Regions from separate parts of the Aeromonas enterica genome, predicted to be linked through region 2. Evidence: predicted binding sites of a transcription regulator. Region 2 holds the regulator's gene; the other holds the start of a gene.
The links. The regulator MetJ, encoded in region 2, represses methionine synthesis genes. The targets are predictions, from matches to a motif close to AGANNTCTAGANNTCT.
Positions count from the first base shown of each region.

Region 1: a site for MetJ is predicted at 2,043-2,058, ahead of metA (homoserine O-succinyltransferase MetA). Genes of this name have one in related genera too.

Region 1 covers NZ_JBSTYL010000003.1:304,552-309,458, reverse strand. Annotated here, with positions in the region: gene ACW5XD_RS05525 (competence/damage-inducible protein A) at 1-643, opposite strand, end outside; gene ACW5XD_RS05520 (HD-GYP domain-containing protein) at 702-1,940, opposite strand; gene metA (homoserine O-succinyltransferase MetA) at 2,085-3,029, shown strand; gene ACW5XD_RS05510 (cyclin-dependent kinase inhibitor 3 family protein) at 3,048-3,566, opposite strand; gene ACW5XD_RS05505 (Lrp/AsnC family transcriptional regulator) at 3,726-4,196, shown strand; gene ACW5XD_RS05500 (LTA synthase family protein) at 4,261-4,907, opposite strand, start outside.
Region 2 covers NZ_JBSTYL010000003.1:190,002-194,908, reverse strand. Annotated here, with positions in the region: gene cysQ (3'(2'),5'-bisphosphate nucleotidase CysQ) at 1-121, shown strand, start outside; gene ACW5XD_RS04975 (aromatic amino acid transport family protein) at 527-1,798, shown strand; gene ACW5XD_RS04970 (tRNA-binding protein) at 1,870-2,208, opposite strand; gene ACW5XD_RS04965 (helix-turn-helix domain-containing protein) at 2,293-3,051, opposite strand; gene metJ (met regulon transcriptional regulator MetJ) at 3,090-3,413, opposite strand; gene metB (cystathionine gamma-synthase) at 3,624-4,796, shown strand; gene ACW5XD_RS04950 (bifunctional aspartate kinase/homoserine dehydrogenase II) at 4,796-4,907, shown strand, end outside.

The DNA of each region.
Region 1 (4,907 bases), 110 kb from region 2:
GGTAGCCCAGTTCGATGCCGGCGGGCCAAGGTGCGGCATCCAGCATGTCGGAGAGGGCCGATTCCGAGATGCCGAAGCTGTAGCAGCGGCGCAGTTCGGTATCGATCTGTGCGCCAGCCAGTGCTTTGAGGTGTGGCATGATTTGTTCGCGCACCATCTGCTTGAACTCGAACGGTACGCCCGGGGTGAAGAAGAGCCGGCTCTTGCCATGGTTGGCCGGATGGGTGACCACAAAGCCGCAGGCGGTGCCGACCGGGTTGTCGAGGATCTCGCACCCCTGTGGCAGCCAGGCCTGCTTGGCGTTGCTGGCGGGCATGGACCTGCCGCGGCTGGCGTAGCGCGCTTCGATGGTAGCGAGCCAGTCTGGGAACAGGGTGAGCGGCTGGTCGAAGGCTTCAGCCGCCGCCTGGGCGGTGAGATCGTCGGCGGTGGGGCCGAGCCCGCCGCATACCAGTACCACCTCGGCGCGCTCGCTGCTCTCTGCGAGCACTGCCTTCAAGTCCTTGAGGTTGTCCCCCACGGTGATGCGGCGGCGTACCTGCCAGCCCTGCTCCAGCAGCAGGGCGCTGAGCCAGGCGGCATTGGTGTCCACTACCAGACCCGTCACTATCTCGTCTCCGGTGCTGATGATCTCGATACGCATGGGGGCTCCTCGGGGCTGACGGCTGGGCTAGGGTGGGCCACCTGTGTGGCCGGGTCAATCAGGGCTTGGTGTGTTCGAAGTAGTAGCTGATCCGGGTACGCGGATTGAGGTACTCGAACACGGCCGGCGGCAGTCGTTTGGGGTGGATCACCTTGGCGATCGACAGCTCGGCCTGCTGCAGATCTATGATGGCCGCCTCCTGGCGCGGGATGCGGGGATCGTACACCAGCACGGAGGGGTAGAGCAGGCGGGAGGCATTCACCGACATCACCAGCCCTACCTGACCGTTGGAGAGCTGCACCACGCTGCCCGGCGGGTATATGCCCATCAGCCGGATCAGCATGCTGAGGTATTCCGGGTTGAACTGGGCCTTGCGCTGCTTGTAGAGGCCGCTCAGGGCCGAGTAGGGCACCTTGGCCTGCAAGTGGCAGAGGTTGTCGTACTCGTTGATCAGCGACACCATCTGGGTGAGTGGATCGAGCTGCCCCTTCTTGAGCCCCTCGGGCCCGCTGCCATCCAGGTATTCGTGGTGATGCAGCACGATTCCTTTGGCCCCGGCCGGAAAATCCTTGGCCAGATTGAGCAGATCCAGCCCATAGCGCGGGTGCTGGGCCATCAGGTTCTGCTCCGGCTTGGTCAGCGGCTCGGTCTTGCGCAGGATCTGGCTCGGGATCTTCAGCTTGCCGATGTCGTGGAACAGGGCCCCCATGCCGACCTGGCGGATCTCGTCGGCCGACATGTTGCACTCCTTGGCCAGCAGCATGCTGAGCACGCTGACGTTGAGGGAGTGGAAGTAAAGGTTGTTGCCATCCTCGCTGTCGGAGACCAGATGCAGCACCATCTCGTCCACCGACAGCAGCTGCTCCGTCATGGCGTTGATCAGCTCCTGCGCCTCGCCGATGGCGTTGAGGGGGCGGGACTGGATCTTGCTCATCACGTTGCGCACCTGCGCCAGCGACTGCTGGAACTGCTTCTCGCACTGCTGCAGATCGCGGCGATACTGCTGCAACTGCTCGATGCGGCGCTCTTTCTCCTGCTGCATCTCGGTCTGGCGCTGGGAGGCATCCTGCGTTTCGGTTGGCTGCGACTGGATCTGGCTCAGCGGCTTGGGCGGCGCATCGCTTTTGTCGGGGATGATGGTGACGAGCTTGAGACCGAGCCGGCGGATCAGCTCGATCTCCTCTTCATTTTTGAGCTTGAAGCTGGAAAACAGGAAGGGGTGTTCGCGCCAACCCAGTGGCAGAGAAACATAATTGCCGACTTGCAGCCGGTCTACTGAAATCTTGATACCTGTCATTGTCTTGGATGCGAGAGACACACTGAGCCGTATGCTAGTCAAAGGTGGGGGTGAATACAAAAGGTATCTGATGACAGGGTGGGCGCTTTATTATAGGCTTCTGGATGTCCAGACATATTTACCGATGCAGTACAGGGAGTAAGCATGCCGATCAAGATCCCGGATCAGTTACCCGCCGCCGAAGTGCTGGGGCAGGAGAACATCTTCGTGATGACGGAATCCAGGGCCGTCACCCAGAACATACGCCCGTTGCGGGTGTTGATCCTCAACCTGATGCCCAAGAAGATTGAAACCGAGATCCAGCTGATGCGGATGCTCTCCAACTCGCCGTTGCAGGTGGACGTGGATCTGCTGCGCATCGACGATCGGGAGTCGAAGAACACGCCCCAGGCGCACCTGGAGAACTTCTATCACGACTTCGAACAGGTGCGGGGCAACAACTACGACGGCATGATCATCACGGGAGCGCCGCTCGGGCTGGTGGAGTTCGAGGAGGTGGTCTACTGGCCGCGCATCGTCGAGATCATCGAGTGGTCCCATCAGCACGTGACCTCCACCCTGTTCCTCTGCTGGGCGGTGCAGGCGGCGCTGAAAGCCCTGTATGGCATGGAGAAGCAGACCCATGGCGAGAAGCTCTCCGGCGTCTATCGCCACCACAGGCTTGATGAGCACGAGCCGCTGCTGCGCGGCTTTGATGACGAATTCGTGGCGCCCCACTCCCGCTATGCGGCGTTCGACGGGGATCTCATCCGCGCTCACACCGACCTGCAGATCTTTGCCGAATCGGAAGAGGCCGGCGTCTATCTGGCGGCGACCAAGGATTGTCGCCAGGTGTTCGTCACCGGTCACCCTGAATACGATGTGCTGACCCTGGATGGGGAGTACCGGCGGGATCTGGCCGCCGGGCTTGAGCCGGTCATCCCGGTCAACTACTACCCGAACAACGATCCCGGCCGGCCGCCACGCGCCAGCTGGCGCAGTCACGGCCACCTGTTGTTCTCCAACTGGCTCAATTACTACGTCTATCAGCTCACCAGTTATCGGGTGGAAGACATAGGCAAGGTGTTTACCTACCAGCAGCCCAAGTAAGGAGCCGAGTGGCTGGGCTCAGCCGGCCTGTTCCCGTCGGGCGGTCAGGGCATCGAGCCACTGGCGATGCACCGCCAGGGTGAAGGCTTTGGGCCTGTGGGCCCGGATGGCGGCCATGGCCTCCTGCTGTGGCTGGCCGAGGGAGACAAGCAGTGCGGCTGCGATCAGGCCTGTGCGGCCGCTGCCCCCCTTGCAGTGGATGACCAGGTGTTTGCCCTCGCGCAGCAGTCCGGTCAGTTGCGGCAGTGCCTGTGACCAGGCCTGCTCGAAGGTGGCATCGGGGGCCTGATCGTCTTCGATGGGCAGGTGGAACCAGCGCATGCCGCTCGCCTCGACCCGTGGGCCAAGCTGGCTCAGTGCCAGCCGGGTCAGTTCAGCCTCAGTCATCAGGGTCAGCACGCCATGGGCACCCGCCAGCCTGAGCTGATCCAGTGCCAGTGACAGCGCCACCTGCTGGGTGCCGGGGCAGGGGGTCAGCAGCAGCTGGCCATCGACGCGGGGTACTTCCTGGCTCCAGAAGGGGTGAGACGGGTGCATAAAGGTCCTTATGAGGCCAGCAAGGGCGAGGCGAACCGGGCATGACCCGGTTTCTGAGTGCGCCAAAGCATAGGGGGCGCGGCCCCGATGTCAATCTGCGTTGTGTTCGGCCCGGTTTACGGGCAGAGTCTAAAAAATTGATCGGTTCAAGGAGTTAAGATGAGAAACCTGGATCAACTGGATTTGGATATCCTGGCCCATCTGTTTCGCGATGCGGGCATGACCAACAAGGATCTGGCTGCGTTGGTCGGTGTGGCGCCGTCCACCTGCCTGGAGCGGGTGCGCAAGTTGCAACAGGACGGGGTGCTCAAGGGCGCGCACTGCGAGGTGGATCACCAGGCGCTCGGTGGCCATATTCAGGCCATGGTATCGCTGCAACTGGCGCGTCACAGCCGCCAGATCATCGATGCCTTCCGCGACGCTATACTGGCGCTGCCTGAGGTGATCAGCCTGTTTCACATGGGTGGCAAGGATGATTTCCTGGTGCATCTGTGCGTCGCCGACACCGAACACCTGCGCAATTTCGTGTTTGATCACTTCACCTCCCGCGAAGAGGTAGTGCACCTCGAGACCTCGCTGGTGTTCGAGCACAGGTTCAGCCGCTCGCTGCCCTGTTTCCTCCACACCTGATCCCCTGTTGCGCCCAACATAAAACCCGCCAATCGGCGGGTTTTATGTTATTGCGGCGGCGGGTTCAGTTCAGCGCTGTCTGGGTATCCGGCGCCGTCTGGTAGAGCCCTTTCTGATAAGCCAGACTGCCCCACAGCGCCAGCCCGAGCGCGGCATCCTTCATGGCATCCGGCTGCGCCGCCGGGGTGAGGGTTTCGGTGGCGTCCTCGTAGATGAAGCCCTCCGCCGGGCGCTCAGGTTGCAGTATCACCACGTCCTTGCCCCGCATCAGGGCGAAATTCTTGTCGTACTGCATGATGGCGCGTCCCGGCCAGTCGGCGGGCATCCGGGTCAGGTCCTTGCCGAGCATGGGGTAGTCGGCGCTTATCCCCATCAGGGAGAGCAGGGTCGGCGCCATGTCGATCTGACTGACGATGCGGGGATCCTGCTTCGGGGCTATGCCGTCACCGATGATAATGCCGGGAATGTGGAAGCGGGGGATGGGCACCAGGCTGGCGCCGCCGACCCGGCTGTCGTGATCGGCGATGACCAGGAACAGGGTGTCCTTCCAGTACGCTGACTGCTTCGCCTTCTTGAAGAATTCGCCGATGGCGTAGTCGGCATACTTGGCCGCGTTGTTGCGGGTCTGCTTGGGCTGCTCATAGAGGGCGATGCGGTTGTCCGGGAATTCGAACGGATCGTGGTTGCTCGAGCTGAACACCAGGCTGAAGA
Region 2 (4,907 bases):
CAGCCTGGCGCTGCAGCCGCTCAGTTACAACGAAACCGAGTCGCTGGAGAACCCGGACTTCATCGTAATGGGGGATCCGGATCTCGCCTGGGGCAAGATCCTGGCCCATCAGGCTGGCTGATGCTCTGCCGCCAGACGACACAAACAGGCGGCCTCAGGGCCGCCTGTTTGCTTGGTGTGATCCGCTGGTTTTATCGCAGATGAGCAGGGATATCCGCTGGCAAAGTACGATAATGACAGTGGATGATCACAATCCTTCCTGAGTAATTGGCATGAATTTCATGTAATGCTGAAAACGATCCGCTGGGCAAAATAAAAAAATGAGTATGAATAAGAATTTGGTTTTATATTTCATTGAAGCTTAGTTTTGTAGTTTTACTCAATTATGTGATCCCGATTGGATTCCCAATCTCACTGGTTGAAGCCCATTATGGTAGTGATATGTTTCAGTCCCGCTTTTTGAGAATTAAATCCTGATAAACCACAATAAGCTCAGATTAAAATACTGACAAAGTGTGGATTAGTAATGAGTTTATCTGTAGACGTCGTAAAGGATTTGTCCGGTTCCCAGCCCGCCGTTGCCAGCACCAGCCGCTGGCGGCGTCATGACACCCACTGGGCGATCAGCCTGTTTGGTACCGCCGTCGGCGCCGGCATCCTGTTTCTGCCCATCAACCTGGGTCTGGGCGGGATCTGGCCCCTGGTCATAGTGGCCGTGCTGGCCGGTCCCATGACTTTTCTGGCTCACCGCGGGTTGGCGCGCTTCGTGCTCTCCTCCTCCCGCCCTCACGCCGATTTCACCGAGGTAGCCGAGGAGCACTTCGGCAAGATGGCCGGCCGCCTCATCTCGGCGCTCTACTTCCTCTCCATCTTCCCGATCCTGCTCATCTACGGGGTGGGGCTGACCAACACGGTGGAGAGCTTCATGGTCAACCAGCTCGGCATGGCCACCCCGAACCGGGTGATGCTCTCCGGCCTGCTGGTGTTCGCCATGATCGCCGTGATGATGGCGGGGGAGAAGGCGATGTTGCGGGCGTTTGCCTTCATGGTCTATCCGCTGGCGGCCATTCTGGCGGCGCTTTCCTGCTATCTCATTCCCCAGTGGCAGTGGCCGGAAGTGACCGCGTTTGAAGGGGTTAGCTTCCTCAATACCGTCTGGCTGGCGCTGCCGGTCACTGTATTCGCTTTCAGCCACGCCGCCGCCATCTCTGGCTTTGCCAACGTGCAGCGGCGGGAATATGGCGAGCAGGCGGAGGCCAAGAGCGGCCTGATCCTGCGCAATACCACCATCATGCTGGTGGGCTTCGTGCTGTTCTTCGTCTTCTCCTGCGTGCTGAGCCTCTCCCCGGCCCAGCTGGCCGAGGCCAAGGCGCAGAACGTTTCCGTGCTCTCCTATCTTGCCAACATCACCGACAACCCGGTGATCGTGACGCTGGGGCCGCTTATTGCCTTCATCGCCATCAGCTCCTCCTTCCTCGGCCACTTCCTCGGTGCCCGCGAAAGCCTCAAAAGCCTGATTGCCAAGCCCACCGGCCTGTCGCTGGCCAAGGCGGACCGGCTCGGCATCGCCCTGATGTTCTTCGCTATCTGGGGCGCCGCCATCATCAACCCGGGCATTCTGGGGCTGATGGAGACCCTCTCTGGCCCGGTCATCGCCATGATCCTCTTCATCATGCCGGTGGTGGCCATCTACAAGGTGGAGGCGCTGGCCCGCTTCCGCCAGGGCTGGACCAACGGCTTCATCCTGCTGACCGGGTCGCTGGCGGTCTCGGCGTTGATCTTCAGCCTGTTGAAGTAACAGCGAGCTGTGGCAAAAAATGAGAGAGGCGACCCCGGGGTCGCCTCTCTCATTTCATGGGGCCAACGGCATCAGCCCAGCTTGGCGCCGTTCTCCACCGCCTGCTCCGGGATGGCCATCACTACGGCGCCGTCGGCCCGATAGAAACCGGTCAGCAGAAACTCCGACTGGATTGGGCCTATCTGTTTGGGGGGAAAGTTGACCACGGCGACTATCTGGCGTCCCACCAGATCCTCCGGGCGATAGAGATCCGTTATCTGGGCGCTGCTCTTGCGCACCCCGAGCTCGGGGCCGAAATCCGCCCACACCTTGTAGGCGGGCCGGCGCGCCTCGGGGAAGGGCTCGACCCGCACCAGGGTGCCCACTCTCAGTTCCACCATCTCGAAATCCTGCCAGCTAATGGTCTGCATCTTGGCTCCTCCTTTCACACACCTTGCATTGGCCTCAGCATGCCTCGAAACGGTGCTGACTGTCTTCGGTGACTGGCCGCCCTGTTACGGCGAAAGGCCGTTTTGCTGGCGCCAGAGGGAGGGGGGCAGCCCGCTCTCGATCAGGAAGCGCTCGCTGAAGGCTCCCTGATTCTGGTAGCCGCAGCGACTGGCGATCTCGCCTATGGGTAGCTGGGTGTGGGCAAGCAGGGTGCGTGCCAGCGTCATGCGCCGCCCCCGAATGTAGTGGGAGACGCTCATCCCCAGCTGCTGACGAAAGGCGTGCTTGAACTGGCTCTGACCGAGGCAGGCGATGGCGGCGAGCCGTTCATTGGTGAGGGGCTCGGCGAGGTGGGCCTCGATGTGGCGCTGCACCTTGAGGATACGGGCAGCAAGACGCGGGGGAACAGAGGAGTGCACTCCTTGCCCTTGTGCCAGCAGGGAGAGCCACACCTGCTCCATACCCGCCACCTGGCGACCCGCTACCACCATGTGGTGCAGGAAGGCGAGGTAGTGGCGCTGTGGCTCGTCCAGCTCGATAAAGGGGCGAGCCGCCAGATCGCCGGGGAGCCAGTCACTCTCCTGCACCAGAAACGAGAGGGCGGGATCGGCGGCGTAGTCGTGCCGCTCGCCGGGGGCTATCACGCAGGCAAAACCGGGGGCGAGGCGGCGCCCCTGACCCTGCACCTCGATCTCGATGGGGCCGTCCAGGGGGATCACCAGCTGGGCGAAGTCGTGGCTGTGGCTGCGGATGTCGCTCTGGTAGCGACGCAGGCTGAAGGGGGAGGCGGCGGATTGCAATGACGCGGCCCGGGGCCGCGTCATCTTCAAAAAGGGTTTGCTGTTTGGCATCTGCAGCAGGATTACTCGGCGTCGAAATCTTCGATCTCTTTGCCCAGCGCTTCCATGATGGCGCGCGCCTCGGCGGGGACGCTGTCTGGATGATCCTTGCGCAGATCGTCGTCGCAGGGCAGCGGCTGGCCGGTGAACGCGTGCAGGAAGGCTTCACAGAGCAGCTCACTGTTGGTCGCATGACGCAGGTTGTTCACCTGGCGACGGGTGCGCTCATCGGTCAACACCTTCAACACCTTGAGCGGGATCGAGACGGTAATCTTCTTGACCTGTTCGCTCTTCTTACCGTGTTCCGCGTAGGGGCTGACGTAGTCGCCGTTCCACTCTGTACCCATGATCCACCTGTTCTCGTTTGGCCGTGAGCGCGGATTTTAACCCTTGTGGAAATTAATGGCAATCCAACAGCAAAGCCATTTAGACGTCTGGAAGTGTTGACGGCTTTTTTGTGCTGGCGTAAGGTAGTTCACCATAGGCCAGCAATGGCAAGATAGCCGTGGCAGAAGCAGAGCGGCCATCGCCCAGAGACAGTTCAAGGAGAGAGTGACATGACCCACAAGGCCACCCAGGCGGTACGCACCGGGATTGAGACAGACACACAGCACGGTGCCGTGGTGCCGCCCATCTACCTCTCCAGCAACTACACCTTTGCCGACTTTGGCGAGCCCCGTCAATACGATTATGCCCGTTCCGGCAACCCGACCCGCACCAATCTGGCGGACGCGCTGGCGGCGCTGGAAGGGGGGGCCGGTGCCGTGGTGACCGGCACCGGCATGGGGGCCATCCATCTGGTGACGACGGCCCTGCTCAAGACGGGGGATCTGCTGATCGCCCCCCACGACTGTTACGGCGGCACCTGGCGCCTGTTCGAGTATCTGGCAGCCAAGGGCCACTACCGGGTGCAGTTCGTCGATCAAGGGGATGACTCCGCGCTGGCCGAAGCGCTGGCACAGAAGCCGGCGCTGGTATGGGTGGAGACCCCCTCCAACCCCCTGTTGCGGGTGGTGGACATTGCCGCCATCGCCGCCTCCTCCCATGAAGTGGGGGCTCAGGTGGTGGTGGACAACACCTTCCTCTCGCCGCTGTTGCAACAGCCGCTGGCGCTCGGTGCCGACCTGGTGGTGCACTCCACCACCAAGTACATCAACGGTCACTCCGACGTGGTGGGCGGCGTGGCCATTGCCAAGGAGCAGGCGCTGGCCGAGTCGCTGGTGTGGTGGGCCAACTGCCTGGGGCTCACCTCCGGGGCGTTCGACTCTTACCTCACCCTGCGCGGCTTGCGCACCCTGGCCCCCAGATTGCGCGCCCATCAGGAGAACACGGATCGCATCCTCACCTTCCTGCAGCAACAGCCGCTGGTCAAAAAAATCTATCACCCCAGCCTGCCGACCCATCCGGGCCACGATATTGCGCGCCGTCAACAGTCCGGCTTCGGCGCCATGCTAAGTTTTGAACTCGATTGCAGCGAGGCCGGATTGCGCACCTTCCTCGCGGCCCTCACCCTCTTCTCGGTGGCCGAGTCCCTCGGCGGGGTGGAGAGTCTGGTGGCCCATCCGGCCAGCATGACCCACAGGGCCATGACACCGGCGGCGCAGCAGGCGGCGGGCATCAGCGCCCAGTTGTTGCGGCTGTCGGTCGGCATTGAACACGGTGAAGACCTGGTGGCCGATCTGGCTCAGGCTTTTGAACAGGCGCAGCAGGCAGAGCAGGTAGCGAAGTAATGGAACAGCAGCAACAAGGAGAGATCGCGGTGGCAACAGAAGCAGGATTGAAGCGGCGCCATGTGCACAAGTTTGGTGGCAGCAGTCTGGCGGATCCGGTCTGCTATCGCC